Regions from separate parts of the Paraburkholderia sp. RL17-347-BIC-D genome, predicted to be linked through region 2. Evidence: riboswitches for the same ligand, from Rfam matches in the RefSeq annotation. Region 2 holds a riboswitch; the other holds the start of a gene.

Region 1 (15,783 bases), on a different contig from region 2:
CGCCCCCGTTCAAAAATTCACGTTCTCCATTATCAAAGTGACTTTTATGATGCGTATATAAGACGACTGTAAAATCTGGTCAAACCGATTAAATAGATAGGTACTTCGCATAACCAGGAAAATGCTTAATGGAAAGCAGAAATTTGGGTAACTTTTTTTGAGGTATGCGAGGACGATTCTGTGCTAGGTGAGTGAAGTGCGCCACGCCGAATTTTTCAACTACGGAAAGGGCAATCCAGGTTGTCCCAAAGGTTCATGCAGTGCCCCGGAAATCACACCCAGCGATATTCTGTCCAGTCAGCGCAGAAAAAAACTCGCACGAGGCGGGCCAAGGCAGCCATGCTTGGAACGCGCAGATACGACGGGGGTTGCTGAGGGAGCTGGATAGTCCTCAGGGACAAGTGACTTTGCAGACAGAAAGGGGGAACCGGATTCGCCCGGAAGGTTCACGCGATATGGTTGCGGGTACTAGCGCTGTCGCGCGGACATTTCTGTGGGTCGCTGCTCAAGGACTTCAATCCAAGTGCGTGCCGGGTGTAACGCGTCCCTTGCTGACGTGATGAAAGAAAGTCCAGTTGAGCCACGGCTAGGCGGCAATGTGGTCAAGTACTCTCCACGACAAACTGCCGGTTCAGCATCCTCTCGCCATCTGGTTGAAAGTATTCATTTGGGCGCAGTGTCGCGCGCGCAAAGTTATCAACAGAAATTGTTCGCAAGCCTGTGGATAACCACCCCACAACCGCCCCAACTCCTTGACGCAGAACCCTTCTTGACCACTGCGCGCAAAGCACGGAGAGCGAAGTGCGAGAGCAAGACGCGGAGCGCAACCACCAAACCTGTTGCGCTCACCAAATCCAAAGCATCAAACCGACTTCACCGCCGACCTTCCCCCCACCCGCATAAACGCACTCCGCTCAACCAGCGCCCCAAACAGCAGCCCGATCGTCGCCCACATAATCGCCTGCATGCCCAGCGCCGCGACGCGGAATTTCCACAGCAGCACCGCCGGGAAAGCCTCCGGCACTTCGTTGATCGTGGGCATCGACAACTGCACCGCGGCGATGATCACGATGAACACCGCCGCCCCCACAATCGAGCCGTTCCACGCGCCAAGCTTCATAGCCGCACGGCGCCGCACCTTGAGCGAAAACACCATCGCGGCCAGCGATATCGCAATCATCAGGAAGAACAAACCCGTCCGCGTCCCAATCGTTTCAGGGTCGCCGACCGAAGGCGGGTTCGCCGGATACTTCAGATTCGGCACGACCGCCAGCGCAATGAACGCGCCAAGCGCAAGCCACGCGGACAACGCGCGCGGGCTCAATGCGCCCACTCGTCCATAGGCGTACGCGAACACCAGCGAGAACAGCCCGCCGAATGCCGCGCCGTAAGTCACCACGCCAGTCAACAGGCCGATACCCCGCTGCGTATCGCGGCTCACAATCTCGGGTTCAGCGGCCTCGCCTTTCGCGGCGTCGGCTTTTTCTTCGAACGAAATCGCCTGATTCACCTGCGGCTCGCCCACCACCCGGGCAAAGCCGAACGTGAGCAGTCCCGCGGCGATGCCTGCAAGCATCCCGCGTACCAACAATTTACCAACCATGGTCGACTCCGTTAGTGGCAGGGAAAGCCGAGCAGATGGCGGCCGTCGTGCACGAACTCATGCACGTACATGCCCGGCACCAGCGAGGTGGCGCCCTGTTCCGCACCCACGAAGTAAAGAGCGAGCAACAACAGCAAACCGCCGAACACGACCCAGGGCAACAACTCGCGCAGCGGAATCGGCGTGGGTTGAGCAACAGGCTGGTTGGCGGGATCGAAAACAGCGTCGTTCATGATGGACATCTCCTGGGGTAACGCGCCCCGATAGTCATTGCAGAGGATTGGTGCGAAGCTCAGGTCTGGCTTTCGGCTTGTGCTGCCGATTACAGTGGCGCGACCGCGCCGGGCTCTCACCGGCTTCCGCGCTTCGCAGTCCCGCTATTCTACGCGCTAAACTTCGGCACCCGGCAACGCAAAACGTACGCTTCATCCCGCTCGCGTTCGGCTTCGGGGCGCCGCTTCACAGGACATGAACAGAATGGACACTCGGCTGTTACTGATCAGCCACGCATCGACCGCCGCCCAGCGCGCAGGCCGTTTTCCTGCCGACGACCCGCTCGACGCCCGTGGCCTCGCCGAAGCCCAAGCGGCGCGCACGCGTCTCGCGACAGTGGACGACGCGGCCGCTTTCGTCAGCCCGGCCGTCTGCGCGCGCGAGACGGCAGCCGCCCTGGGCCTCGCGGCATCGGTCGACGCCGGTCTGGCGGATATGAACTACGGCGCATGGCAGGGGCGGCGGTTGGCCGACCTCGCTGCCGAAGCGCCGCAAGACCTCGCCGCATGGGCGCGCGATCCCGACGCCGCGCCGCACGGCGGCGAGTCGTTCAGTCAACTCGTGAAACGGGTAGGAGAATGGCTCGACGCGCAAAACGGCGCGAAGGATCGTGCACCCAACCATGCGCGCGACGTGATCGCCGTCACCCATGCGCCGGTGCTCCGGGCAGCGATCGTGCATGCGCTAGGGGCATCGCCCGCCGTGTTTCCGCGCATTGAAATCGCGCCGCTTTCGATAATCGAGTTGCGGCGCTCGTCGCGCGGCTGGACATGGTGGCCGGCCTCACGCTAGCCACCTTCGTGCGGCGGTTTACTTACCCGACACCACCAGACGCAGCTTGTTCGAACCGGTCGGCGTCAGCGTGATGTCGGTCCGCTTGCCCTTCGCACCCAGATAAAAGTGCTGACGTCCCGGCGAATTCTGATCGTGCGTGGCGTCCGGCAGACACGATGCGATGTCCGCCGCGACAGCTTGCAGCGCGTCTGCATTCGAACCGGCGTCGTGATGCGGCGTCCAGTTGCATTGATACGCACCGCGGCTCGCCGAACATTGCGCGTCGTCGCCATAAGGTTGCGCGACGCCCTTGCCGTCGTCCGGCGTCAATGAAGCGAGCCCGCCAGGGGTGGCCGCGACGATCCGTTTCAGCGAGGTACACGGGCTAGGCGCATCGTCGGCATATGCGCTGCCGGTCAACAAGACGCCCAGCGATGCAGCGGCAAGCGAGGTGACAAGTAATCGGGTTCTGTTCATGTCGGCGCGGTCCTTGAAGTCACTCACAGGTATTAGCGCGATAGCACGCTTCGTGCCCATGCGCACTCACAGCCCAGTAGCAAACAAAGCCGCCAGTCCTTGCGCCGAAGCAAAAATCCCCTTGGCATCGTGCCCGACACCATCGATCACATACGTCCGGTGCTTCGCCAATCCTTCCGGATGCCGCAACGTCATATAGCGCGCATAAGCCAGCCCGCGCCCGAGCCGGTGTTCCCCTTGCGCCAGCGCCGCGCATGAACGGTCGAGCGCCGGATGCTGCGGATCGCAATCCGCGCCGCCGAGCAGCACGGTGACGTCACGCTGCGCGTAACGCGCTTCGAGCGCTGCGGCAGAAGCCGCGTCGCCCGCATAGCCCGGCAAATCCTCGAGCCCATATTTCCAGCGATTGAACGACGGACACATCGCCCGATCGAACGCCGCGAATTCGCCGGACGCAACCGGCCGCATCGCATCGAAGTACACATATGACGAAGAATTCGCGACCACGTAGCGCAGCGCGATGCCGCGCGCCGCGAGCGGCGCCTCGTCGCGCGCCACCACCGCATAGCGCTGCACGACTTGTGCGCCGCCCGAGTGCCCCGCGATCACCACCTCGGCAAGCGACGCGAACTGCTCGCGCGAAGCAAGCGTATGCAGAATGGCGTCGAGCACATCGAACGAACTGATCGGCGCGGGACCCTCCGCGTTCTCCCCGCCCATCCAGCTCGTCCAGTCCCAATGCAACGTGGACGGCGGCACCTCGTGCGCCTCGACATCCGCCGTCGCGAGAAACTGCGGCACGATCAGCAGCGTATCGGCCGCACTGCCGCCGGCGAGCGCGCAGGAACGCTGCGCGAGTTCGAAATACGTGTCGCCGTTGCGCAGGCGGCCATGAATCAGAATCACGGCGCGTTGGACTTCGCGCGTCGGCGCTAGCCAGTCGCCGTTCGAAAACACGGGCACGGTGCCGCTGCCGGCTTGCGTCGTGACGCTCAGATGCCGGCTTGCGACGACCGTGACCGGATGCTCATTCGGCGCGCGTTCGTCGTCTGTGATGAAAGGCTGGGTCATGCAATAGGCTCGTGGTTGATCAATGGGTGGCGGGCCTCGCCGCCGCGCCGCCCGACATGCGTCCGGCGCGCGTGAAGTACACCATCGCGAGCGACACGAAGCCGGCAAAAATCAGGTAGAAGGCGGGCGTGAGACTGCTGCCGGTCACGCGCGTCAAGCCGGTGATGGTGAGCGGTGCCATGCCGCCGAACAGCGTCACCGCGATGTTGTACGAGAGCGCCACACCCGCCGAACGGCTGCGCACCGGGAACAATGTTGCGAGCATGCCGGGATGCGCACCGGACATTGCGGCGAGGAACACCGTGGCGATCATCTGCGCGATGAACAGATGCCCCGGCGTCGGATTCGTCACGACGAAGTGATACAGCGGATACACGCAGACCATCCACGCGATCACGATCGGATAGAACAACCGGTACGCGTCATAACGATCGGCGAGCTTGCCCGACAGCGGAAACAGAAACAGATTCAACACGCCGGACACGAACGCGCCGAGCAACGCGGTGGAGAGCGGCAAATGCAATTGCCGTTCGACATACACCGACAGATACGAGTGCCACACATAATTGGTCGCCGCCCCGATGATGATCACGCCCATCGCGCAGATCGCCGCATCGCCGTTGTCGCGGAAGAACTGGCGGATCGTGACGCGCGGCGGTTTGTCCTTGTGATCGAGCAGCCGCTCGAACTCCGGCGATTCGGCCACGCGATGCCGGATGTAGAAGCCAAACGGCCCGGCCAACGCGCCGAACAGAAACGGCAGTCGCCAGCCCCACGCCACCAGTTGCTCATGGGTGAGTTGCGTGGTCAGCAGATAGCCGACCCCGGACGACAGCAGCAACGCGAACGCCTGCGCCGACATATTGAAGCTGCCGTAAAACATCTTCTTGTGCGGCGGCGCATACTCGACCAGCATCGCCGATGCCGTCGCGAACTGTCCGCCCACGGAGAGCCCTTGCAACAGGCGCGCGAGCACCACCAGCAGCGGCGCCGCGATGCCAATGCGCGCATAGCCCGGCGTGAGACCCATCAGCAGCGTGCTGGCCGCCATCGAAATGATCAGCAGCGAAAGCGCTTTGCGGCGCCCCGCGCGGTCCGCGTAGATGCCGAGCAGAATGCCGCCGATCGGCCGCACGATGAAACCGACGGCGAACGTGGCGAGCGTCAGCATGATCGACACGAATCCACTGCCGCCGGGAAAGAACACTTGCGCGATGATCTTCGCGAAGTAGCCGTAGATCAGAAAGTCGAACCACTCTAAGCCGTTACCGAGGACGGAGGCGAAGATCGCGCGCCGCACCATCGACGGACTCAGGCCGTTCGACGTGTCGGCTTCGGACGCGGTACCGTCGCGTTGATTGAAGGTCGCTTCGCTCATTGCTCGCATCCCGGAGTGTCGAACATCGCCGCCAGCGCGCACACCGACGTCAGCATGCGCGCGCCGTTGTGCCCCACGCCCGGCACGATATGAAAGCGCTGCTTCAAACCGTCCGGATGACGCGACTGGATATACCGGTAGTACGCCTCGGCGCGCGCGACGCGTTGCGGCCCTTGCGCTTCGGCGGCGCAGGTTCTGTCGAGCGCGCTTTGCTGCGGATCGTCATCCGCGCCGCCGACGAGGTAGTCGATCCGGCGCGCCGCATAGGTCGCTTCGAGTTGCGCGGGTGTTCGGTCGTCGAGATAGGGCGGCCGGTTGTCCATGCCGTATTTCCATTGATTGAAGTCGGGACATTGCGCGGCATCGAACGGCGCGGCAATGCCTTGCGCGTTGGGCCGTTGCGCATCGAAATAGGCATACGTGGACGGACTCGCCACCACGTAACGCACGTCGATGCCCTCGCCGGTCAGCGCGGCGATGTTGCGCGCCGCGACGGCGTAGCGCTGCACGACTTGCCCGCCGCCCGAATGCCCGGCGAACACCACGTGCCGCAGATTGGGAAACAGCTTGCGATCGGCAAGACGCGCGACGATCGCGTCGAGCACCTCGTAGGAACTGATCGGCAGCGGCGCGCGCGCCGCTTCGCCGCCCATCCAGGCGTCGCCGGTCCAGCGCAGCAGATCGGCCGGTTCGTCATGCACGCGCGTGTCTAGCGTGGCGAGGAATTGCGGCGCGATCAACAGCGTGGCGTCGGGGTCCGCGTGCGCGGCATCGCGAGCATTCTGCGCGGTGCGAAAGTACACGTCCGCGTTGCGCAGCTTGCCATGAATCACGATCACCGCGCGCGACACTTGCGGCTGCGCGACGTTCCAATCCTTCGACAGATACAGCGGAAATTCCGCGTGCCCTTGCGGCGTGTCGAGCGTGAAGCGCGTATCCGAGATCGTCGCCACCGGCTTCAGATGCGGCTCGTAAGCATGGACCGCGAGCGCGGGTTGCGCGAGCGTCGCTAGCAGGGCAGCGACGGTTGACGCACACAGCACCCCAATACGTCGTGAAAGATTGAAAGTCATGCAGCTTGCTCCTGATCGCCGTGTACTGTCTTGAACGCGGCGCATCGTCGAATCCGTCGTTGAAAAACAGAGTATTCAGAATCGATGGCGAATGCCGAGCGTCACGCCGGTCTGGTTCGGACCAAACGCGGTGTCGCTCGTCAAACCGACGGGTGTGTACTGGTCGTTAGCGTAGTGCGTGGACGCGGCATACGCGACCGTTGCGTACACATCGGTTCGCTTCGACAGAATATAGTCCGCGCCCAGCACGCCCATCAACGAGTTCGACACGTTGTCCGCCTTGTTGCTCTGGTAGTACGCGGCGACCGTCAGGCGGAAAGCCGGCGCGATCAGATAGCGCACGCCGCCGAACCACAATGCCGACGACACCGACTTGCCCTTGGTCGGGTTAAACAAATAGTGCTCATAGCCGCCCATCAGCGTGACGTCGCCGAGCAGCTCGCGCGCCGAGGCGCTCCAGTTGCGCGACTTGGTCCACATGCCGGTCGAGTTGATCGCGCCGTTGCGGTAGTCGTAGGCCACCGCGGCGGCAAAGCTGCCCATGTCGTAATCGAGCGCGCCGCCGTAGGCCGCGCTGCTCTGAAACGAATCCGCGGAGCCGCCGAAGCTGTAATCCGCCGTCGCCGTCAAACCACCGAAGCGGCCGACATATTTGACCGAGTTGTTCACGCGCGCCTTGAACGAAAAGCCGTCGACGGAACCGGTGGTCGGCATCCACGTGTATTGCTGGCCGAACACCATCGGGTCGTATTTGATGAGCGTGTCGTACATCGCCGTGTACTGCAAGCCCGCCGACAGTGCGCCGTAGGCATTCGAAAGCCCCACTGCGGCCGTGCGGTTGAACAGCACGCCGGCGCTCGCGTTGGTGCCGTCGTTGCCGTTGAAGCCCGCTTCGAGAATGAAGAACGCTTTGTTGCCGCCGCCGAGATCTTCGGCGCCGCGAAAGCCGAAGCGCGAATTACTCAAGCCGCCGGAATTCTCGCGGACCAGCGAGCCGCCGCTGGCGCCGGCATGGTTGAGAAATTCGAGGTTGGTGTCGATCACACCGTATAAGGTGACCGATGCTTGCGCATACGCGCCGGCGCAACTCATGACGGCCAGGGTGGCCACCGCACATTGTTTTTTCATTGACGTCTCCACGTTTTGTTTTATTTCGCGTTCATTTCCTATGCGATGGACGAGATCGTAGGATCGGCCGTGGTAAATGTAAAATACCTGTTTTAAGCACAAACCATATTTATTCGATATGGCAGCGAGCCGACCTTCGAGCGCTGTCCGGGAGACGAAACACCATGGAGCTGCGGCATCTGCGTTACTTTCTGGCGGTCGCCGAAGAAGGCCAATTCACGCGCGCGGCAGAGCGGCTGGCCATGCAACAGCCTCCGCTCTCGCAACAGATTCGAACGCTGGAAGAAGAGATCGGCTTCGAACTGTTCGTGCGCATGCCGCGTGGCGTCACCTTGACGCCGGCCGGCCAGGCCTTTGCGGAAGACGCGCAACGCTTGCTGCAGAATCTGCAGCAGTCGGTCGAAAAGGCGAGCCGGATTGCACGCGGCGAGCTCGGCACGATTTCGATCGGGCTGACGAGTTCCGCGGCCTTTCATCCGTTCACGACCGAGGCGATCCGCGCGTTTCGCGCGGTGTGCCCCGAGGTCGCCGTCGAGCTTGCCGAACTCAACGCGGCGGAGATCATCGAGCGTCTGGCCGCGGGCCAGATTCAGACGGCGTTTCTACGCAAGCCGGTCGACGCGCGCGAAGGCGTGGCGTTCGAGTTGCTGCTCGACGAGCCGATGGTCGTGGTGTTGCCGGTCGGTCATCCGTTGCTCAAGGGCAAGAAGCGGCCGCAAGTGTCGCTGAAAGCGCTGGCGCACGAAGACTTCATTCTGGTCCGCCGCCCAGGCGCACCCGGCATGTACGCCGATATCCTCGCCGCGTGCCGGCAGGCCGGCTTCGTCCCGCGCATTGCCCGTGAAGTGCCGCGCATGGTGTCGGGCATCAACCTCGTGGCGGCTGGTCTGGGCGTGACGCTGGTGCCCGCTTCCATGCAGCGTTACGACCAGGTGGGCACGGTGTATTGCACGCTCGCGAACCCCTCGAAACTCAGCGCGCCGCTGCACCTCGCCTATCCGACGGCGTTGCATAACAGCGCGGCCACGCGCTTCATTCAACTGGTGAAGGAGCGCGCTGCTGGATGATCGCGTCGATGGGCACAGATATTGCGTTCTCGCCGTACCGGCTGAACAACCACCAGCCACTCATCGACGCCAAAACGCTACGCCATGTCAAACAGACAAGCCGCCGCCAAGCCGGCCCGCCTTTCCTCGGGAATCGAAGGAATCGACGACATCCTGGGAGGCGGTCTCACGCCGCACCGCATGTACCTCGTGGAAGGTGCGCCCGGTACAGGTAAAACTACCCTGGCCTTGCAATTCTTACTCAAGGGTGTCGAAGAAGGACAGGGAGGCTTGTACATCACCTTGTCCGAAACCCGCTCCGAACTGATCTCGGTAGCAGAAAGCCACGGCTGGAACATCGGCGGCTTCAGGATTCTCGAGCTGGTGTCGGACGAGGGTCTCGACCCGCAGTACGAGCAGACCGTGCTGCACCCGGCCGAGGTCGAACTCGGCGAGACGGTGCGCAACGTCATCCAGCAGGTCGACGAACTCAAACCCGCGCGCATCGTGCTCGACAGCCTTTCCGAGTTGCGTCTGCTGTCGCAGAACCCGTTGCGTTACCGGCGGCAGATTCTCGCGCTCAAGCGCTATTTCGCCACCCGTGAATGCACGGTGCTGCTGCTCGACGACAATTCGGCCGATCCCGGCGACGTGCAGCTGCACAGCATCGCGCACGGCGTGGTCAGCCTCGACAATCTCGTGCACGACTACGGCGGCAACCGGCGGCGCGCGCGCATCGCCAAGATGCGCGGCATCAAATTCCGCGAGGGGTACCACGACTTCACGCTCGACACCGGCGGCATCCACGTGTATCCGCGCCTCGTCGCGGCGGAACACCACGCGACGTTCGACACCGAGCCGGTCAGCACCGGCACACCGGGACTCGACGCGTTGCTCGGCGGCGGTCTGATCCCCGGCACCAATGCACTGATGATCGGCCCGTCGGGCGTCGGCAAAACCACCACGGTGGTGTCGTGCCTGGTCGCGGCGCTCGAACGCGGCGAGCGCTGCGTCTACTACGTGTTCGACGAGACCCTCGTCACGCTGATGATCCGCTGCGCGACGCTCGGCATGCATCTGGCGCCGCACGTGGAGAGCGGCCTGCTGACGCTGCGCCAGATCGATCCGGCGGAAATCTCGCCCGGCGAATTCGCCAGCGACGTGCGCCAGTCGGTCGAGAAGAGAGACGTCAAGTACGTCGCGATCGACAGCCTGAACGCCTATCTCCAGGCCATGCCCGGCGAGCGCTATCTGCTGCTGCAAATGCATGAACTGCTCGGCTATCTGAACCAGCAAGGCATCATCACGATGCTCGTGCTGGGACAGCACGGCATTATCGGCGAGGTGCAGAACGATATCGACATAAGCTATCTGAGCGACGTGGTCGTGCTGTTCCGCTATTTCGAACACCACGGCGAAGTGCTCACCGCCGTGACGGCCGTGAAGAGCCGCGCCAATGCCCACGAGCGTTCGATCCGCCAGTTCCGGCTCGGCGGCAACGGCGTGGAAGTGGGCGAGGCGCTGCGCGACTTCGAGGGTGTGCTCTCCGGACTGCCGGCTTATCGCGGCAGCACCGCGCTGCTCGGTGCGACGAACCGCGTCATCGACACGTCTGGGCAGTAAGTCATGGAGCAACGCGTCCTCATCCTGGCGCCGTTTGGCCGCGACGCCGATGTGATTGCCGAAGTGCTGCACAAAGATAAGCGCCTTTGCGTGGCCTGCCGCGATGCCGACACGCTCACCGCGGCGCTGGACGCCGGTGCGGGCGCCGCGTTGATCGCTGAAGAAGCGCTCGCGGGCAACCATGCGATCCGGCTTTTCACCTGGCTCGAACAACAGCCAGCATGGTCCGATTTCCCGTTCATTCTGCTCGCCGCCTCACGCCTCGGACATCGTTCCGAACGTGGCCTGGAAGTGCTCGAACGGCTCGGCAACGTGGTCGTGCTCGAGCGCCCGCTGAATTCGGAAACGTTGCGGCGCGCGGTAGCGTCGTCATTGCGGGCACGCGCGCGGCAATACGAATCGCGCCGCCATCTGGCCGAGCGGATCGAAGCGCAAGAGGCGCTGGTGCAATTGAACGACTCGCTGGAAAGCCGCATCGCCGAACGCACTCACGAACTCGCCTCCGCCAACAACAGGTTGATGATGGAAATTCACGAGCGCGCCAAAGTGCAGGCCGTGCTGGTGCAATCACAGAAGATGGAAGCGCTCGGGCAACTCACCGGCGGCATCGCGCACGACTTCAACAATCTGCTGAACGTCATCATGGTCAATGCGGAGCTGATTGCCCGCGTGAGCAGCGACGAGCGCCTTCGCGGCATGGCCGCCACCGTCAAACGCGCGACCGAACGCGGCGCAAAACTGACGGGACAGTTGCTCACTTTCTCGCGTAACAGCAACCTCGATCTGAAAGCGGTGGACGTGGTGGCGTTGCTGCAAGGCATGCGCGACATCATCACGGTGTCGCTCGGTTCAAGCATCCGCTATACCAACGAGTTCGATGGCGAAGAGATGTGGACACAGGCCGACGCCAATCAGCTCGAACTGGCCGTTCTCAATCTCGCCATCAACGCGCGCGATGCCATGCCGGGCGGCGGCCAGCTCGGCATTTGCGTGAAGGTGCGCGAGGCGCCCGATCAGACACTCGATGAAGGCCGCTACGTAGTGGTCGAAGTCGCCGATTCCGGCTCGGGTGTGCCGGCCGATGTGGTGTCGCGCGTCTTCGATCCGTTCTTCACCACCAAGCCAATCGGCAAGGGAACCGGGCTCGGCTTGAGTCAGGTCTACGGCATTGCGAGGCAAGCTGGCGGCACGGCGCGTCTGTTCAGCGAGGAAGGCGTGGGCACCACGGTCGAGATCTGGCTGCCGTTGCGCGAGCGCGTGGCGCCGCAGGCCGAAGCGGCGTCCGATGCGGAAGCGAACGTGGTCGGCGAAAAGCGCGTCCTGGTGGTCGAAGACGACGGCGAGGTGCGCGCCATGCTGGTCGAGTCGCTGAGAATGCTCGGCTACACCGTGACCGAAGCCGCCGACGGACGCGCGGGCCTGAATCGTTTGCAGGACGACAACCCGGACTTGCTGATGGTGGACTTCGCGATGCCCGGCATGAACGGGATCGACGTGATCGCCGAGGCGCGCAAGATGCGCGAGGATTTGCCGGTGATCCTCGCAACGGGTTATGCGGACGTGGACATTTCCGGGCTGGCCGTGAAGCGCTGCACGATTTTGCGCAAGCCTTTTCAACTCGATGATCTGGCGCGTACGGTAAGGCTCGGACTCGCGGCTTGAGCGACGTTTGCATGGCGAACCCCGGCGCCTGTCAACGCACGCGGCCACATCGCGCCGTCACAAAAAATTCCAATTCAATAGTTTGCTAACGAATTTTTTGGAAATACAATACCGGCCATGTCGAATCTCGATACCTTGCGCCGGACAGTCAGCAGCACGCTGGTCGTCGCCGCCCGAAAATGGCGGCGCACGAGTCACGGCGTGCTGGCGGCCTTCAATGTCTCCGAGGCGTGCGCCACGCCGCTCCTGACCGCCAGCCGCCTCGGCGCGGCGGTGCGCCAGGTCACGCTCGCCGATCACATCGGCATCGAAGGGCCCTCGCTGGTGCGGTTGCTCGATCAACTGTGCGCCGCAGGTCTGATGCGTCGCGACGAAGACCCCGAAGACCGCCGCGCGAAAACCGTGGTGCTCACCGAAGAAGGCCGCGCCGTCACCGCGAAAATGGAAGAAGAACTAGTCACGTTGCGGGCGCTGGCGTTGAAAGACGTCTCGCGCAGCGATCTCGAAGCGACCTTGCGCGTGCTGGCCGCGTTCACCGCCGACGCCGGCGAACGCGCCGATCAGAACAGCGATCCCAGCGGCGATCCGGACCGCGATGAAGGCGTTCAACGCGCCTCGGTCAAACCAACGCAGCACGCCAGCCAACCCCGCAAAGCTACCAAAGCGAACAAAGGCAAAGCAGACACCGCCGCGCCACACAGCGCCAACGATCCGGCGTAACGGTTTATGGTCTACCCTTCCCTTCGCGACTGGCTGTTCTCCGTCAAGACGTTTGCCGCGGCGATGATCGCGCTCTACATCGGCCTCGCGCTCGAACTACCGCGGCCGTATTGGGCGATGGCGACCGTCTACATCGTGTCGAACCCGTTTGTCGGCGCGACGCGTTCCAAGGCGCTTTATCGCGCGCTCGGCACCATGCTCGGCGCCTCGGCCGCGGTGCTGCTGGTGCCGCCCTTCGTCGAATCGCCGTATCTATTCAGCGTGATCGTGGCGCTCTGGACCGGCACGCTCCTGTATCTGGCGGTGTTCGACCGCACCGCGCGCAGCTACGTGTTCCTGCTGGCCGGCTATACGATGCCGATCATCGCGCTGCCCTCGGTGACCAATCCGGGCGGCGTGTTCGATCTCGCGGTCAGCCGTACCGAAGAGATCACGCTTGGCATCGTTTGCGCGAGCATTGTCGGCGGCGCGCTGTTTCCGAGCCGGCTTGCGCCGACCATCATCGAGCGAACCGACGCATGGTTTCGCGACGCCGCCTTCTATGCGACCGAAACGCTCTCCGGGCGGATTGCCGGCTCGGCGATTTCGGGTGCCCGGCAGCGCATCGCGGCCACCATCAATGGTCTGGAATTGCTGCTGAGCCAGCTTGCCTACGATCACACCCGGCCCGACGTGCTGGCGCGCACGCATGAACTGCGCGGACGCATGCAGTTGCTGCTGCCGATCATGTCGTCGCTCGCCGATCCGCTGATCGCGCTCTACAACAGCGGCCGGCAGACGTGGCCCGAGGGTCTGGAAAGCCTGCTCGCCGACGTCATCAAATGGTTCAATGAGCCGATGCCCACCGTGAGCGAAGGCGATCACCCCGACCCGACCGCCGACGCGCTGCGCGAGCGCATCGCGGCGATGCAGCCGCCGCCGTCCGCACTCGCGGGCTGGGACGCCGCGCTGCTCTCGAACGCACTGTGGCGCATGAAACAGGTGATCGACGTCTGGCAGGACTGCCGCTCGCTGCGCATCATCATCACGCGGGAAGAAGGCTCGTGGCGCCCGCGCTTCCGTCATTGGCGGCTGGGCGGCACCGAGCGCTTCTACGATCACGGCATCATGCTGTTCTCCACCGGCTCGGCGGCGGCGGCCGTGATTCTCGCGTGCAGTTTGTGGATCAGCTCAGGCTGGAACGACGGCGCGAGCGCGGTCACGCTCGCGGCCGTGGCGTGCTGCTTCTTCGCCGCGCTCGACGAACCCGCGCCGTTCGTGTTCCGCTTCTTCGTGGCGACCGCGATCAGCGTGGTGGCGGCGGGCGTCTATCTGTTCGTCGTGCTGCCGCACGTGCATGACTTTCCCATGCTGGTGATCATGTTCGCCGCGCCGTTCATCTTCGTCGGCACGCTGATCCCGCGCCCGCAGTTCAACCTGGCCACGGTGCTGGTCGCGGTGAACACGGCCACCTTCATCAGCATTCAGGACGCGTACGACGCCAACTTCCTGGTGTTCATGAACAGCAATCTCGCGGGCCTCGCCGGCTTGCTTTACGCGTATCTGTGGACGCGCGTGACGCGGCCGTTCGGCGCCGAACTCGCGGCGGCCCGTCTGCTGCGTTCGAGCTGGGCCGACGTGGCGCTCACGGCATCGACGCGGCCGATCCACGATCCGCGCAATCTCGCCGCGCGCATGCTCGACCGCCTGATGCAGTTGATCCCGCGCCTTGCCGCGACCGACGACCATCGCCATCCGTCGATCGAAAGCTTTCGGGATCTGCGCATCGCCTTCAACGCACTCGATCTGCGCCGCCTGACCCACAAGCTGGGCGGCGAAGCGCCCGCCGCGATCGATCACGTGCTCGACGACGTGCGTCAGTACTATGAAAGCTGCGTCAATCGCCGCAAGCGCGAGCCGGTGCCCGACAGCCTGATGTCGTCGATCGACGCCGCCGTGGCGCGCGTGACGGCACAAGGGCTCGCCAACGCCGATGCGCCGAGCGCGACCTCGCAAACCTCGGCACGCCGGTTGCGTGAAGCGCTGCACGCGCTGGTCGGCTTGCGTCTTTCGCTGTTTCCGGCCACGCTGACGACACCGACGCCGCCCGAACCGGAGGCCGCTGCCTGATGCGCCCAACTCGTCGCGACTTTCCAGCCCTCTCCACCCTTTTCCACTTCCCGCGATGATCGGTGAAATCGATATCTTCGGCGTGTTCGTGCCGGCCGTGCTCGTGCTGATGTTGGTCGCGTATCTGATCAACCTGGCCATTCGCACGGTGCTCGCGCGCGTCGGCTTTTACCGTTTCGTCTGGCATCGCTCCATCTTCGATCTCGGCATCTATGTGCTGGTGCTGGGCCTTGTCGTTGTCGTTTCGCACAGACTAATAACGTGAAAAAAACCTGGTTCTCCGTCGGTCAAATTCTGCTGACCTTGATCGTCGTCGTCGTCGCCGCCTTCGTGCTGTGGAAACTGGTCGGCTACTACATGTTCGCGCCCTGGACCCGCGACGGACACGTGCGCGCCGACGTGATCCAGGTCGCACCGGACATCTCGGGGCTGATCTCGTCGGTCGAGGTAGTGGACAACCAGCAGGTCAAGCAAGGCCAGGTGCTGTTCGTGATCGATCAGGCCCGCTATACGCTCGCGCTGCGCCAGGCGCAGGCCACCGCGCAACAACGCCGCGCCACGCTCGATCAGGCGCGCCGCGAAGACGCGCGTAACCGCAAGCTCGGCAACCTGGTCGCGGCGGAGGTGTCGGAAGAAAGCCGTTCGCGCGTCGAACAGGGCGAGGCCGCGCTCGCTGATGCGAATGTGGCTATCGATACGGCGAAGCTGAATTTGCAGCGCGCCACGATCGCGAGTCCGGTCGACGGTTATCTGAACGACCGCGCGCCGCGCGTTGGCGAATATGTCGCGGCGGGGCGGGCGGTGGTTTCGGTGGTGGACATGCATTCGTTCCGTGTCGATGGCTAT
Region 2 (15,783 bases):
AGTGCATCTTCTCGACATACTTCCGGTCGAAATGTCCAGCAGCGAGGAAGCATTTTTCCTATTCTGGCTACGCTGCACGAACACGGAATATCTGGCAAATCCTGATGACATCAACGTGCTTGCGTGGCTGCTCTACTGGCTAGTTTCTACGTTATTGATTGCTTTAGCTCTGGCGAAATTCAAAGGATGGCTGCCTCGCTATCTCGTTGCAAGAAAGAGTGGCAAGAAGACTCCCAGGATGCCTTTTTCCGTAACCCTCATTGCATCTTTACTTGCACTTCTCGCCATTAGTGATCTTGGATGGTACCTGTCGAGTCCGTACACAACATACCCGTTGCATGTCCCGTCATCTGTCAGTGCGATAGTCAGACTCTGGCTGTCAGTCACGGGCGAAGGCAGTAAGGCAGATAACGAGGGCGATATGTTGTCGTATGTCATGAACCTTTATTGGGCCGTGGCTACGCTACTTATCGGCACACCTGTGCTCGTCTGCTGCCTCGCGATACGCCGGTTCATACACAGAAAAACACCATAACCACCGCCTGCCCACTCACTCATACCACCGAGGCGTATAAACCCACTCACGACCTTCTGCCACGTTGCCAAACCGCCGCGTCGTCGACGACCCCACGATCACCATCGTGCGCATATCCACATCGGACGAGCGCAGTTCGCCTAGCGTGATCGTCCTCAGCGTGCTGCCGGGTCGACCGATGTCTCGGCCCAGCACAACCTGAGTTTGCGCCGCACGATACTCCCGTACGATGTCCAGCGCTTTATCCAGTTGCCATGGCCGTGCGCGCGAAATCGGGTTATAGAACGCCATCACCAGATCCGCTTCGGCGGCATGCCTCAGACGCTTTTCGATAATCGTCCAAGGCTTCAGATTGTCGGACAGCGACAGCATGCAGAAGTCGTGACCCAACGGCGCACCTGCTTGCGCCGCCGTTGCCATCGCCGCCGATACACCAGGCACGATCTTTAGTTCGACCGCCGCCCAATCCGCGTTATCCGACGACTCCAGCGCTTCGAGTGCCGCCGCCGCCATCGCGAACACCCCCGGATCGCCCGAGGACACCATGACCACCGCGCGTCCCTCGCTCGCCAGTTCGAACGCATGCCGCGCGCGTTGCATTTCCTCGCGATTGTCCGTGCCGTGAACGCGCTGGTCGGCGCGCAACGGGCCGGCCATCTTTACGTAGGTGTCGTAGCCGAGAATATCGGTGGCAACGTTGAGCGCCGTGCGAGCGGCCGGCACCATCAGATCGGCGCTGCCGGGCCCGAGACCGATCACGCTCAGGCGGCCACGCTTGCGGCCGATCGTGTCCGCATCGATGGCGAGCGGCGCCAACGCCAGCGCGACGCCTGCAACTGCATCGTTGTGCAACGTCTCGTAGGGAATGCGCAGCGCGGCGTGCAGCAGGTTGGCAGGCGGCTCGCCATCTTCGGGGCGTGCCAGCGCGAAACGCAACGGCACGTCCAGGTTCGCCGCGGCTTCGGCAAGTGCCGGGTCCGCCATGCGATCAGACGGTGCCAGCAAGGCCGCGAGCGACAGCGGCGCGAGACCATGCGAGTCCAGTGCCTCGCGCACGCGCGCCACGATGCCGCCATCCACGCCCGTCACCGCCGCGACCACGCTGCGTGGATGAATCACCAGTTCATCCTCGCGTCCGTCCCATGCTCGCGGCGTCACGCGAATCGCAAGACGCGCCGAGGCGGAGCGGGGTAGTTGCGCGTCGTCGAGCCACGGCGCTTCGCCTTCGATGCGCGTGCTTTCGCCGGCCAGCAGGTCCGACACGAAGCGCTTGCCTTGGCCGATGTCGGCGAGCGTATAGCCGTCGGGCGGATTGAGCAGGCAGGTGCCGAAACGCAATTCGCCACTCGTCGTGATGGCGGCCGGCACGGCCAGCATCGCGGCAATTTCGCGCGCCATCAGGTTGACGCCGGCGAGGCCGCCGAGCAGCGGCACGACCGCGCTGCCGTCTTCGGCAACGGCCAGCACCGGCGGCTCGACGCCCTTGTTCGACAACGATGGCGCGAGGCAACGAATCACGATCCCTGTCGCGCACAACGCGACGATCGGCGTGCCGCGCGCATACAGTTCCCGCAGATGCGCGCCGAGTTCGTTATACGACACGTCCGCTTCGACGCGTCCTTGCAACGCATGCACCTGGCTGCCGGCATACAACGCCTGAATGCGCCGCGCCGTCGCCAACGCGCCCGTGCCGAGAATCACGATCGCGGGCGCGCTCATCCTTGCCATTTTTCCCCCGGCACCACGAGCAGCGAGAAATACGGCGACGCCATCGGATCCACTTCGGCGAGCGGCACGATGCGTTGATTGCCCATCGTCGCGCGTTCGACGTAGAGCGCGCGGTCCGCGAGACCGAGTTCGCCGAGCACGCGCCGCACCTTGTCGAAGTTGCGGCCGAGTTTCATCACGACGGCGGCGTCGGCGTCGGCGAGACGCCGGCGCAGTTCGTCTTCCGGCAACACGCCCGAGAGTACCGACAGGCTCTGATTGCGATACACCAGCGGCGCGCCGAGCACGGCGGCGCCGCCGAGCATCGAGCAGACGCCGGGCACCACTTCGCTTTCGTAGCGCGCCGCAAGGCGATCGTGCAGATACATGTACGAGCCGTAGAAGAACGGATCGCCCTCGCAGATCACCGCGACGTCGCGGCCCGCATCGAGGTGAGCGGCGACGACTTCCGCGGCGGTGTCGTAGAAGTCGGCGATGATCGCTTCATACGAAAGCGGCGGTTCGAGCGCCTCCGTCGTGACGGGATACACCAGCGGCAGATGCTGTTGCGCGTCGTGCAAATGCGCCTCGATGATGCTGAACGCGTTGCCTTTCTTGCCCTTGGCGACGAAGTACGCGACCACCGGCGACGCCTTCAGCAAACGCAGCGCTTTCAGTGTGATGAGTTCCGGGTCGCCGGGGCCGACGCCGAGTCCGAACAAACGTCCTTGCGCCGTCATTTATTCGACCTCCGTGGCCAGCGCGTTCACCGCGGCTGCCGCCATCGCGCTGCCGCCGCGCCGGCCATGCACCACCACGTAGGGCACGCCGCGGCTGTCGTCCGCGAGCATGGCTTTGGATTCGGCCGCGCCGACAAAACCCACTGGAAAGCCGAGAATCAGCGCGGGTTTGGGCGCACCGGCGTCGAGCATATCGAGCAGATGAAAGAGGGCGGTCGGCGCATTGCCGATCACCACGACGCTGCCCGCCAGATGTGGCCGCCACAATTCGAGCGCCGCCGCCGAGCGTGTATTGCCGAGTTCGCGTGCGAGCGACGGCACGTCCGGATGCGCGAGCGTACAGATGACTTCGTTGTGCGCCGGCAGCCGCGCACGCGTGATGCCTTGCGCGACCATGCCGGCATCGCACAGGATCGGCGCGCCTTGCGCGAGCGCCGCGCGGCCCGCTGCGCCCGCGCCTGCGGACGATTGCAGATCGTCGATCACGTCGACCATGCCGCACGCGTGGATCACGCGCACCGCGAGTTTCTCGAGGTCGGCGGGAATGCGCGACAAGTCGGCCTCCGCGCGAATCGTCGCGAAGGATTGGCGATAGATCTCCTGACCGTCGCGAATGTAATCAAGCATCGGTGTCACTCCGGGCGAGGCGTTCGAGCATGTCGGCGGCCTGGCCGATCGTCAGTTGGCGCGCGACGCACTGGCCGAAACCGGGCTGGCCGTCGCGTCGATAAAGGTCATAGAGGCCGGGCGCGGCTCCGAGCAGCGTGTACGGTGCGCAATGCGCGGCGGCGCACGAGCGCGAGCAGCCGCTCAGATGCACGTCGACGTCCGCAGGCAGGCGGGCCGCGAGGCGCAGCGCGTCGGACTTGGTGTCGGCGAGGCCCTTCACGCAGCCGCTCGATCCGGCGCACGCGATCAGGCGCGTGATGGCTTGCGCGGAATCGCAGGCGAGACCGAGCGTGTTCAGACCGGACAGCACTGTCGGGACGGCGTGCGTGGCGATGTCGGGTAGCAGCACGCTTTGCCAGGGTGTTAGGCGAAGCGTGCCGTTGCCGTGCTGTTGCGAAAGTGTCGCGAGGCCGTTAAGGGTGTCGGCGTCGAGGCGTCCGAGCGACGGCTGGCCGCCGACGTGCCAGGTTTCGGCCACGCGTTGAGCGTGGGCGCCGAGGCGGAGGCTGGCGTCGGCCGGTGCAACGCGATGCCACTTGGCCAGCTTCGCGTTTTGCGTCAGTGGGAAGTCGAGATATCGCTGAGCGTGACGCAGTACAGCATTGACGGAATGCGCGGCTAGCAGATGGCGCATGCGCGTGGCGTCGGCGGAAGCGAGGTCGAGGAATGTGAGGAGCAGCGCGCGGACTAGTGCGGTGACTTGCGAAGGAAGTATCGCGGCTAATGCGCCTGTGCCGTCTGCGCGGGGCTTGTCCGGCGCGATGCGCTCGCTGTGTGCTAAAAAGCCAGCAGACTCGCTAACAGGCGGACAACCCGCCAACCCGAACACGAACCGCACGCCATCCGCCTCTTGCGATGCCGCCAGCCACACATCGTGCGGATGATCCACTCTCGCGAGCCGCTCGCCGCCGTCCAGCAGCAGCGCGAATTTCGGCGATAGCGCCGCGAAACGCGCTTCGCTTTGCAGCATCGTGAGCAACTCGGCGCTTAGCGGGCGCGTGTCGAACAGGGCGAACGGATCGCGTCCGGCAGCGGGGCTGATCATTACGTTGCGCACGTCGTCGGCTGCGGCTGCGGCGAGTGCGTCCGCAGCGTTCCCCGCGCCGGTCGCCGGCATCGGCCCGAGACCCGCATCGACCAAAGCCGCAATCAACGCCGCCTCGTCACCGCGCTTCACCCCACGCACCTGCACATTCGCCCGATTGGTCAGCTCGATCACCCCGGCCGCGTACCGTGCGCTGGCCTGCGCGACCGCCCGAGCCTGCGCCGCGCTCAATTCACCGCCGGGCAACTTGATCCGGCAAATCCCGCCGTCGCGCGCGGCGACGATGCGCAGCAGCCCCGGACACGCCGAGGGCCGCAGCGTGAGAGCCGCGTCGGATAAAACGGTGAAAGGCGAAGCTTGATTCAAGACGGACACCGGGTTTAGCGTCGCGCGACGGCCCGAGCAAGCCGCGAGGCGGGCATTGCTACGGCATCGGTACACCCCGCCCGATGTTGGCTGGCACGAACAGTCTCGCCGGCAGGTCTCCTGGCTGGCAGGTCGTGGTCCGCCGCGGCCTTCCCGGTCGAACCAGTGGCGTGGAGCGCAGGCGGACTCGCTGCATACAGTTGCGGGGGCAGCCACAGCGGCACTGTGTTCCCTCTTCGGCCCCGAAGGGCACCGGCGGCTGTATTATGCCTTTTTTCGAACAGCACAACGAGGCTGGACGCTTTGATCGGCGTGGCACAGCGCATTATTTGAAGACACAGAACGAGGATGGATGCATGCCGGCGTGGCTGACGGTGGTGGGCATAGGCGACGACGGCTTCGCCGGTTTGGGAAGGCCCGCGCGGCGTGCTTTGCTGGAAGCATCAGTGGTGTACGGCGGCGAACGCCATCTGGCGATGCTGCCCGCGCGCCTCACTGCGCGCCGTGCCGCGTGGCCGCGTCCGTTCGATCTCGCACCGCTGCTCGCCGAGCGCGGTGGCGCCGTGTGCGTGCTGGCGAGCGGCGACCCGATGCTGTTCGGCGTCGGCGCGACGCTCGCGCGGCAATTGCCGGCGGGGGAGTTGCGGGTGCTGCCCGCGCCCTCGTCGTTGTCGCTCGCGGCCGCGCGCCTCGGCTGGCCGTTGCAGGACATCGCGACGGTGTCGCTGGTGGGCCGGCCGTTGTCCACGCTGAACGCGCATCTGCACGACGGCGCGCGCGTGTTCGTGCTGAGCGCGGACGGCCGCACGCCCGCGGCGCTCGCAGAACTACTGAATGCACGCGGTTTCGGGGCGACACGCATGAGCGTGCTGGAACACCTGGGCGGCGAGTTGGAACGGCGCATCGACGGCCGCGCGGATCAGTGGTCCGCGGGCGAGGTGGCCGCGCTGAACCTGATCGCGCTCGACTGCCGTGCCACTGAAGGCGCGCCGCGTCTGCCGCTGACCTGCGGTTTGCCCGACGACGCCTTTCGCCACGACGGCCAGTTGACCAAGCGTGACGTGCGCGCGATCACGCTCGCGCGCCTCGCGCCGACGCCGGGCGAATTGCTGTGGGACGTGGGCGCGGGCAGCGGCTCGATCGGCATCGAATGGATGCGCGCGCATGCCACCTGCCGCGCGATCGCGATTGAAGGACACGCGGAGCGGCAACGCTTTATCGAACACAATCGCGATGCGCTGGGTGTGCCGGGCCTGCAACTCGTGGCGGGCCGCGCACCTGAAGCGCTGCAGGGGTTGCCGGTGCCGGACGCCGTGTTCATCGGCGGCGGCGTGACGGCGCCGGGCGTGCTGGAGGCTTGCTGGGCCAGTCTGCGCGAAGGCGGCCGGTTGGTCGCCAATGCGGTCACGTTGCAAGGCGAGGCGGCGTTGGCGGCATGGCGCGAGCGGCATGGCGGGACGTTGACGCGGATCGCGTTGGCGGATGCGCAACCGCTCGGCGGTTTCGATACGTGGCGGCAGGCGTTGCCGATTACGCTGTTGGAGGCGACGAAGCCGGTCGGGGGCGGGGACGTGAACGCCGCTGGAACCGCTAACGCGATTGACGCCGCGACTGCCGAGAGTTTCACGAACGCTACCAACGTTAAGACCGGCACGAACGCCAAGAACGACGCGAACGCCAAGAGTGCCACGAACGCCGTGAGCTCCACGAGTGTCACGAACGAAGCGAAAGCTACGAAAGGCACAAGCACCACCAACACCGACTTACCGCAAAAACCCTGATGCGCGAAGAAACGCCCGAACACCCCGCGCCGCTGCGTAGCGGCTACACGACCGGCAGTTGCGCCACCGCGACGTCGCTGGCGGCGGCGCGTCTGTTGCTCGCGGGTGTCGTCAGCGAGGTCGCCGAGATCGTGTTGCCGAAGGGCCAGCATGTGCCAATGCCGCTGGTGTTCTGCCGCCTGATCGACAACGGCAGCGGCGGCGCCGAAGCCGGCACCGTCAAGGACGCCGGCGACGATCCCGACGTCACGCACGGCGCGGTCGTCTTCGCTCGCGTGCGCCTCGTCGCCGAACCGGGCGTGATATTTCGCGCGGGGCCGGGCGTCGGCACGGTGACGCGCGCGGGATTGACGCTGCCGGTCGGCGAACCCGCCATCAACCCGGTGCCGCGCAGAATGATGACCGAGCATCTCGCCGAACTCGCAGCGGAGCATGCGTATGGCGGCGGCTTCGAAGTGACGATCGGCGTGGAAGGCGGCGAAGCGCTCGCGCTGAAAACGATGAACCCGCGCCTCGGCATTCTCGGCGGGTTGTCGATCCTCGGCACCACCGGTATCGTGCGGCCCTTCTCGTGCTCGGCGTATATCGCGTCGATCCATCAGGGCATCGACGTCGCGCGCGCGAACGGCTACACGCATCTCGCCGCCTGCACCGGCAACGCGAGCGAGGACGCAATGCGCGCGCATTACGGCCTGCCGGATATCGCATTGATCGAAATGGGCGACTTCGTCGGCGCGGTGCTCAAGCATATGAAGCGCGCGCCCGTCGAGCGCCTGAGCGTGTGCGGCGGCTTCGGCAAGCTCAGCAAGCTGGCGGCGGGGCATCTCGACCTGCATAGCCGCAATTCGAGCATCGACCTCGAACGGCTCGCGCAATGGGCCGCCGAACAGGGTGCCGACGACGCGCTTCAGGCTGCGATCCGTGCGGCCAACACAAGTCAGCAGGCGGTTGCGCTGGCGCGCGCGCAGCAGGTGCCGCTCGGCGATATCGTCTGCCGGCATGCGCTGGCGGTGGCGCGCGAGATCGTGCCGCCGCAGGTCAACGTCGAAATGTTCGCGATCGATCGCCAGGGCAAGCTGATCGGAGCCGCGCAATGAAGCGGATTCTGCTACTCGGCGGTACCGGCGACGCGCTGCGGATCGCGCGGCAACTCGGCGCTGAGCACGTGTATAGTCTCGCCGGCCTCGGCAAGGTGCCGGACGATCTGGCGTGCACGGTGCGCGTGGGCGGCTTCGGCGGCAGCGAAGGCATGGCACGCTACATCGAAAGCGAAGGCATTGGTCTCGTGATCGACGCGACACATCCCTATGCCGCGCAAATTAGCGCAAATGCGGCGCAGGCGAGCCGCGCCATGCGCGTGCCATATTGGGCGCTACGCCGCCCGGCCTGGCAGCCGCAAGCCGGCGACGACTGGCGCATGGTCGGCAACTGGAACGAGCTCACGGATGCGCTCGCGCCGTTCAGAAAGCCGCTCTTCACGCTCGGCCGCGAGCCGCTCGCGCATCTCGACGAGATTCCCCCGCATCAGTTCTGGATCGTGCGTTGTCTCGAAGCACACGCAGACACGCCGCGTGCGCGGATACTCGCGGCGCGCGGTCCGTTCACGCCCGAAGGCGAGCGCGCGTTGTTCGCGCTGCAAGCATTCGACGTGGTCGTCAGTAAAAACAGCGGCGGCAACGCAACCGAGGCGAAACTCGAAGTCGCGCGTGAACGCGGTTTGCCAGTCGTGATGCTGCGCCGTCCCGAGTTACCGGCGGCGGAGCGGGAATTCGAAAGCGTTTCAGGTCTGCTCGACGCGCTGCAAGCCGCAGCCTGAATCGTGCATGCATGCCATGCGGCCTCAACGAATCATGGAGTAGTGAATGACGGTGTTTTTTATCGGTGCGGGTCCCGGCGACCCGGAACTGATCACGGTAAAAGGGCAGCGCCTCGTGCGCAGCTGTCCGGTGATCCTGTACGCGGGTTCGCTCGTGCCGGCCGCGGTGCTCGAAGGTCACGCGGCGCAGCAGGTCGTCAACACCGCCGAGCTCGACCTCGATCAGATCATCGCGTTGCTCGCGGCCGCGCATGCCAAAGGCCAGGATGTGGCGCGCGTGCATTCCGGCGATCCGTCCTTGTACGGCGCGATCGGCGAACAGATCCGCAGACTGCGCGAACTGAAGATTCCCTACGAGATCGTGCCGGGTGTCACCGCTACGGCGGCAAGCGCGGCGGCGCTCGGTTGCGAACTCACGCTGCCCGACGTTTCGCAGACGCTGATCCTCACGCGCTTCGCAAGCAAAACCAGCATGCCCGAAGGCGAACAACTGGCCGACCTCGCCCGCCATCGCGCGACGATGGCGATTCACCTCGGCGTGCGGCACCTTGCACGCATCGTCGACGAATTGCGGCCGCATTACGGCGGCGCATGTCCGATCGCGGTGATCTATCGCGCGAGCTGGCCGGACGAGGAGAAGATCACCGGCACGCTCGACGACATCGTCAGCAAGGTGCAGTCGACATCCATCGAGCGGACCGCGTTGATTCTGGTCGGACAGGTGCTCGCCGCGGAAGGCTTCGCGGACTCGACGCTGTACGCGAAAGACTGAACCTGTCTACGTGAAAAAACCCATCCGCGCGACACGAAACAACGCACGGATGGGCGACCAACGCCAGATCAACGGCTGATCCTCTTAAGCCGTCAATGCATCCGGCTGCCTCGCCGCCAGCTTCGCACGCAATGCCTTGGCGGCCCGAACCATATTCGTCAGCGCCGCTTCCGTTTCCGGCCAGCCGCGCGTCTTCAGCCCGCAATCCGGATTGACCCACAGGCGTTCGGCCGGAATCACTTCGCACGCGCGTTCCAGCAGACGTTGCATGGCTTGCGCGTCCGGCACGCGCGGCGAGTGGATATCGTAGACACCCGGGCCGATTTCGTTCGGATACGCGAAGGCGCCGAAGCCGTCGAGCAGTTCCATCGCCGAGCGCGAGGTTTCGATGGTGATCACGTCGGCATCCATCGCGGCTATCGACGGCAGTATGTCGTTGAACTCCGAATAGCACATATGCGTATGAATCTGCGTTTGATCGGCGACGCCCGCTGCGGAAATGCGGAACACACGCGTGGCCCATTCCAGATAGGCGGCCCAATCGGCTCGACGCAACGGCAAGCCTTCGCGGAAAGCCGGTTCGTCGATCTGGATGATGCGAATGCCGGCCTTTTCCAGATCCACGACCTCGTCGCGGATCGCGAGCGCGAGTTGCAGTGCGGTGCTCGAGCGCGGCTGGTCGTCACGCACGAACGACCATTGCAGCATCGTCACCGGGCCGGTCAGCATGCCTTTCATCAGACGCTGCGTGAGCGATTGCGCGTAACGCGTGGTCTCGACCGTCATCGGTTCGGGACGGTAGACATCGCCGTAGATGATCGGCGGTTTCACGCAGCGCGAGCCGTAGCTCTGCACCCAGCCGTTTTCCGTGAACGCATAGCCCCACAACTGTTCGCCGAAATATTCGACCATGTCGTTGCGTTCGGCTTCGCCATGCACCAGCACGTCGAGACCTAACTCTTCCTGTTTGCGAACGGCGATCTCGATCTCGGCGCGCATGCGCTGCAGATAGTCGAGCGCGCGCAGTTCGCCGCGTTTGTAAGCGGCACGCGCCTGGCGGATCGCCGGCGTTTGCGGGAACGAGCCGATCGTGGTGGTCGGCAGGAGCGGCAGACCGAGCGCTTCGCGCTGCAGACGAATGCGTTCGGCAAACGGGCTTTGCCGGTCGGCCATCGCACTGCTCACCGCGGCCACGCGTTTTTGCACGAACGCGTTGACCACCGCGCTGGAGTGGCGGCGCGCTTCGAGCGCGCGGTCAGTGGCGGCGAGCGTCGCTTCGGCTGCCGCGGGATCGCGCAAGGCGAGGGCGAGCGTGGCGACTTCGTCGAGTTTCTCGGTGGCGAAGGCGAGCCAGGATTTCAGATCGGCGTCGAGTTTCTTTTCCGCGTCGAGCGAGACCGGCACATGCAGCAACGAGCACGACGACGAAACCCACAGCCGTTCGCCAAATTCCGCATGCAATGCCTGCAACGATTCGACGATCTCGCCGAGATCCGCGCGCCAGATATTGCGGCCATCGATCACACCGGCCGACAACACCGCGTGCGCGGGCAAGGCCGCGCGCCACGCGTCGAGTTGCTGCGGGGCGCGCACCAGGTCGAGATGCACGCCGGCGACCGGCAGCGCGGCCACACGCGGCGCGTGCTCCGCGGCGCTTTCGAAGTACGTGGCCAGCAGCACTTTCACACCCGACGTGCCGAGCACGTCATAGGCGGCGGAAAACGCGTCGAGCCATTCAGCGGGCAGATCGACGCACAAGGCCGGCTCGTCCAACTGCACCCATTCGATGCCGCGCTGCTTGAGCTTGTCCAGCAGACGGCTGTAGCGGATCACGAGCTTCGGCAGCAACGACAAACGGTCGAAACCGGCGACATGGCTCTTCGACAGCCACAGGTAAGTGATCGGCCCGATCAGCACCGGCTTGACCGGCAGATTCAGCGCGAGCGCTTCATCGATCTCCTCGAACAGCCACTCGACGCCGCCGTCGAAACTCGTCTGCGGGCCCAGTTCGGGGACGAGGTAGTGGTAGTTCGTGTCGAACCATTTGGTCATTTCCATCGCCGGTTGCGCGGCGTTGCCGCGCGCGAGCTCGTAGTACTGCGCGAGCGACAGCGCCTTCGGATCGAAGCCGAACCGCTGCGGCAATGCGCCGAGCAGCGCGCTCAGATTGAGCATCTGGTCGTAGTAGGCGAAGTCGCCGACGGTGACGAAATCCAGCCTGGCATCCTGCTGCAATTGCCAATGACGGGCGCGCAGTTCGCGCGCGACGCCACGCAGATACTGTTCGTCGGATTCGCCGCGCCAGAACGATTCCTGCGCGAATTTCAGTTCGCGCTGCGCGCCGATGCGGGGAAAGCCGGGAATATGCGTGCGGGCCATGTGAAGTCCTGTTGTACGTTGTGTGAATTGGCGCCCAGTGTGAAAGTCACGCTATGATTCATCAAGCGACATGTTTTCACCAATGTATGAGCCAGATTCATATCCAACCTGATTCGTTTAACGCGGAGCCATCCCATGCTTGAGCTTCGCCACTTGCGTTCGCTGATTGCCATTGCCGATTCGGGCAAGCTGGTGGCGGCCGCCGAGCGCGTGCATCTGAGCCAGTCGGCGCTGTCACATCAGATTCGCGATATCGAGGCGCACTACGAGGTGTCGCTGTTCGAGCGCACCAAACAGGGCTTGCGCTTTACCGCCGCCGGCGAGCGGCTGCTGGCGCTCGGCCGCGAGACGATCGCGGCGGTGAGTGCGGCGGAGCGCGATCTCGTGCGTCTGAAGGGCGACACGCGCGGCGAGTTGCGCATCGTGCTGGAATGCCACACCTGCTTCGACTGGCTGATGCCGGTGATGGACGAGTTCCGCCGGCGCTGGCCGGAAGTCGAAGTGGATCTGGTCGCCGGCTTCCACGCTGACCCGTTGCGCTTGCTGAGCGACGGCAAGGCCGATGTGGTGATCGGCTCGAAACCGGCCACGCGGCGCAGCCTGCATATCGCGCCGCTATTCCGCTTCGAGATCCTGGTGGTGATGGCCAACGAGCATCGGCTGCGCAACAAGCGTCGCGTGGTGTCGGACGATCTGCGCGACGAGACGTTGATTACCTATCCGGTGCCCGAGGCGCGCATCGATCTGATTCGCCAGGTGCTGGAGCCGGCCGGTATCAAACTCGAACGACGCACGGCGGAGCTGACCATCGCCATCATGCAACTGGTAGCGAGCCGCCGCGGGATCGCGGCGCTGCCGAACTGGGGCGTGAAAAATTACGTCGACCACGATTACGTGCTGGCCAAACGCGTGGGCACACAGGGACTGTGGAGCGAGCTGTACGCGGTGGCCGCGAAAGGCTTCGCGAGCCGGCCTTATTTCGATGATTTCGTCACGATCGTGCGCGATACCTGCGCGGCGCAACTCGACGGCATCGAGTTGCTAACGGCGGAAGGCCAGCCGGCCTGACGGCCGCCCGGTTACTTCAGCGGTACATCACGAACCCGATTTCAGCTGCGCCCACAAGCGGCCTTCCAGACGCTTGATCTGCGCGGGCAAGGGCTTGAGCAGAAACAACGTTTTCAGCACGGGCTCAGGCGGATACACGGTCGGGTCGTTGAGAATTTCCGGCCGCACGAATTTGCGCGCGGCGGCATCCGCGTTCGGATAGAACACGGTGTTGGTAATGTCGGCGTGCACTTCGGGGCGCTCGATATAGTTGATCCAGTCGAGCGCCGCTTCGGGGTGCGGCGCATCTTTCGGGATCGCCATCATGTCGAACCAGACCGGCGCGCCGCCTTGCGGAATGAAGTACTTGACCTCGTAACTCTTGCCGGCTTCGCGCGCGCGATGGCTCGCCATCGAAACATCGCCCGACCAGCTCAGTGCGAAGCAGACGTCGTCGCCGGCCAGGTCGTTGATGTAGCTCGTCGCGTTGAACTGCGTGATATACGGGCGAATCCTTTTCAGCGCGTCGTACGCGGCCTGATAGTCGGCGGGATTCTCGCTGTTCGGGTCGCGGCCGAGATAGTGCAGCGTGACCGCGAACACATCGGACGGCGCATCGAGCACAGAGACGCCGCAACTCTTCAGCTTGCTCAGGTACTCGGGCTTGAACAGGATGTCCCAGTTATCGAGCGGCAGCTCGCTGCCGAGAATCTTTTTCACGCGGGTGACGTTGTAGCCGAGCCCCGTTGTGCCCCACGCCCACGGCACCGCGTACTGATTGCCGGGGTCCGCGTCGGCGACGAGCTTCAGCAGGTTGCGGTCGAGGTTCGTCAGATTCGGCAGCTTCGATTTGTCGAGCTTCTGATAGATGCCGGCTTCGATCTGCTTCGCGAGAAAGTTCGAGGTCGGCACCACGACGTCATAGCCGGTGGATCCGGTCAGCAGTTTGGCCTGCAGGGTTTCGTCGCCGTCGTACACGTCGTAACGCACATGAATGCCCGACTCTTTCTCGAAGTTCGGCACGGTGTCTTTCGCGATGTAGTCCGCCCAGTTGTACAGGTTGAGCTGTTTTTCGTCGGCGTGCGAGGCGGCGCTGAATGCACCGAGCAGCAAGGCGGCCAGAAGCGGTTTCATCGTGGTGCGGGGCATGGTGGGTCATCTCATCCGGAAAGGGTTCAACGGGGCGAGGGCGCGCCTATTGACGCGCGAGGCGTTGCAGCTTCTGATTGCGCATCAGGCACAGCATGTCCGCGGCGAGATGCGCCGCGGCGAGCGCGGTCACGTCGCTGTGGTCGTACGGCGGCGACACTTCCACCACGTCCGCGCCGATCAGATTCACGGCGCCCAGGGCGCGCACGATCTCCAGCGCCTGCGCCGAACTCAGGCCACCTGCCACCGGTGTACCCGTGCCGGGCGCGAAGGCGGGATCGAGACAGTCGATGTCGAAGGTGAGGTAAGTGGGCGCACTGCCGACGACGGACAGCACTTCGTCGATCGTCGCTTGCGTGCCGTTGCGATGGACCCACGGCGCGTCGAGAATGCGCACGCCCATGAAGTCGTCGTTCCAGGTGCGAATGCCGATCTGCACCGAACGCGCGGGATCGATCAGCCCTTCGCGGATCGCTTTGTAGAACATCGTGCCGTGGTTCAGCGAATCGGGGTTGTCGTCCGGCCAGGTGTCGCAATGCGCATCGAAATGGATCAGGCTCAGCGGCTTGCCGTATTTCTCGGCGTGCGCGACCAGCAGCGGATACGTGATGTAGTGGTCGCCGCCGAACGTCAGCATGCGCGTGCCGGTGGCGAGAATGCCGCGGGCGTGCGCGATGATCGCGTCGCGAATGCCCAACGGGTTGTGCGCGTCGAACCAGCAGTCGCCGTAGTCGACCACGTTCAAATGGTCGAAAGGATCGACGCCCCACGGAAATGCGCCGAGTTCCGCCAGTTGTACGGAGGCGGCGCGCACGCCCGCCGGACCGAAGCGCGTGCCGGGGCGGAAGGTCGTGGCGAGATCGAGCGGAATGCCCGACACGGCCACGTCCACGCCGCTGAGGTCGCGCGAGTAGGGGCGGCGCATGAAGGACAGCACGCCCGCGTAGGTTGGAGCGGCAGGCTGGCCGCCGTCCTGGCCGGGGCTTTTCAGATACGGGTGCGGCGCGTTCAGATTCAAGGTCATGCGGAGTAATCCAATCGGTTTTATGGGGTGCCCATCACACCAATATTTTTCATATCTGCAGAACCGCAATTACGAGGGATGGGCAACTGGGTCTATGATTGCGGGGAAAAATTCCGCCGAAAAGCGAAGAATCTTGCTGGAAGTATCGAAATATCTAATATCTGACCCTGACCGAACGATGCGCAGACTTCCGCCCTTGCAAGCCTTGCTCGCCTTCGACGCCGCCGCGCGGCTCGGCAGCTTCACGCGCGCCGCGCAGGAACTGGCGCTGACGCAATCGGCGATCAGCCATCAGATCCAGCAACTCGAGGAGTGGACCGGGCAGCCGCTGTTTCGCCGGATCGGCCGCGGCGTGGCGCTGACGGCCGCCGGCACGCTGTACGCGCAAACCGTGGCGACGGCGCTCGCCACGCTTGCCGACGGGCGCGATCGCATCGAGCCGTACGGCAATCCGGATTCGGTGATTCTGGTGTGCGCGCCACAATTCGCTTCAGGCTGGCTGATGCCGCGCATGGGCGCGTTCGCCGAGGCCTTGCCCAATCTGGAGCTCTGGCTCGTGACCGGCGAGGAAGTCAACGAGATCGATCGTGTGGATGTCGACCTGGTGGTGTCGGCGAAGGCGATCCGTACGCCCGAAGTCGTGTGCGAGCCGTTGCTCGAAGAAGCGGCCGTGGCGATCTGCGGACCGATGACGGCGCGCCGTCTGCGCGACGCGCCGTTTCCCGGGGTGCTGACGCAGGCGCCGTTGCTGGT

What was found. A riboswitch is a leader RNA that binds a small molecule or an ion and turns the genes downstream of it on or off. The one in region 2 is predicted to bind cobalamin.
Region 1: linked by a shared signal. The riboswitch ahead of P0D96_RS25630 (CbtB domain-containing protein) and the one ahead of cobG (precorrin-3B synthase) in region 2 are both predicted to bind cobalamin.

The regions. Positions count from the first base shown of each region.
Region 1 is NZ_JARESS010000020.1:150,069-165,851, reverse strand. It holds gene P0D96_RS25635 (CbtA family protein) at 863-1,603, opposite strand; gene P0D96_RS25630 (CbtB domain-containing protein) at 1,615-1,836, opposite strand; adenosylcobalamin (AdoCbl) riboswitch at 1,839-1,992, opposite strand; gene P0D96_RS25625 (histidine phosphatase family protein) at 2,081-2,668, shown strand; gene P0D96_RS25620 (hypothetical protein) at 2,687-3,127, opposite strand; gene P0D96_RS25615 (alpha/beta hydrolase) at 3,194-4,198, opposite strand; gene P0D96_RS25610 (MFS transporter) at 4,218-5,576, opposite strand; gene P0D96_RS25605 (alpha/beta hydrolase) at 5,573-6,649, opposite strand; gene P0D96_RS25600 (porin) at 6,725-7,777, opposite strand; gene P0D96_RS25595 (LysR family transcriptional regulator) at 7,942-8,844, shown strand; gene P0D96_RS25590 (ATPase domain-containing protein) at 8,929-10,446, shown strand; gene P0D96_RS25585 (response regulator) at 10,450-12,108, shown strand; gene P0D96_RS25580 (MarR family winged helix-turn-helix transcriptional regulator) at 12,226-12,828, shown strand; gene P0D96_RS25575 (FUSC family protein) at 12,835-14,937, shown strand; gene P0D96_RS25570 (DUF1656 domain-containing protein) at 14,993-15,202, shown strand; gene P0D96_RS25565 (efflux RND transporter periplasmic adaptor subunit) at 15,199-15,783, shown strand, end outside.
Region 2 is NZ_JARESS010000011.1:91,497-107,279, forward strand. It holds gene P0D96_RS17115 (hypothetical protein) at 1-535, shown strand, start outside; gene cobJ (precorrin-3B C(17)-methyltransferase) at 551-2,254, opposite strand; gene P0D96_RS17125 (precorrin-2 C(20)-methyltransferase) at 2,251-2,982, opposite strand; gene P0D96_RS17130 (precorrin-8X methylmutase) at 2,983-3,609, opposite strand; gene cobG (precorrin-3B synthase) at 3,602-5,071, opposite strand; cobalamin riboswitch at 5,156-5,334, opposite strand; gene cbiE (precorrin-6y C5,15-methyltransferase (decarboxylating) subunit CbiE) at 5,419-6,843, shown strand; gene P0D96_RS17145 (cobalt-precorrin-5B (C(1))-methyltransferase) at 6,843-7,940, shown strand; gene P0D96_RS17150 (cobalt-precorrin-6A reductase) at 7,937-8,659, shown strand; gene cobM (precorrin-4 C(11)-methyltransferase) at 8,706-9,431, shown strand; gene metE (5-methyltetrahydropteroyltriglutamate--homocysteine S-methyltransferase) at 9,516-11,810, opposite strand; gene P0D96_RS17165 (LysR family transcriptional regulator) at 11,946-12,878, shown strand; gene P0D96_RS17170 (polyamine ABC transporter substrate-binding protein) at 12,906-13,991, opposite strand; gene speB (agmatinase) at 14,053-15,030, opposite strand; gene P0D96_RS17180 (LysR substrate-binding domain-containing protein) at 15,209-15,783, shown strand, end outside.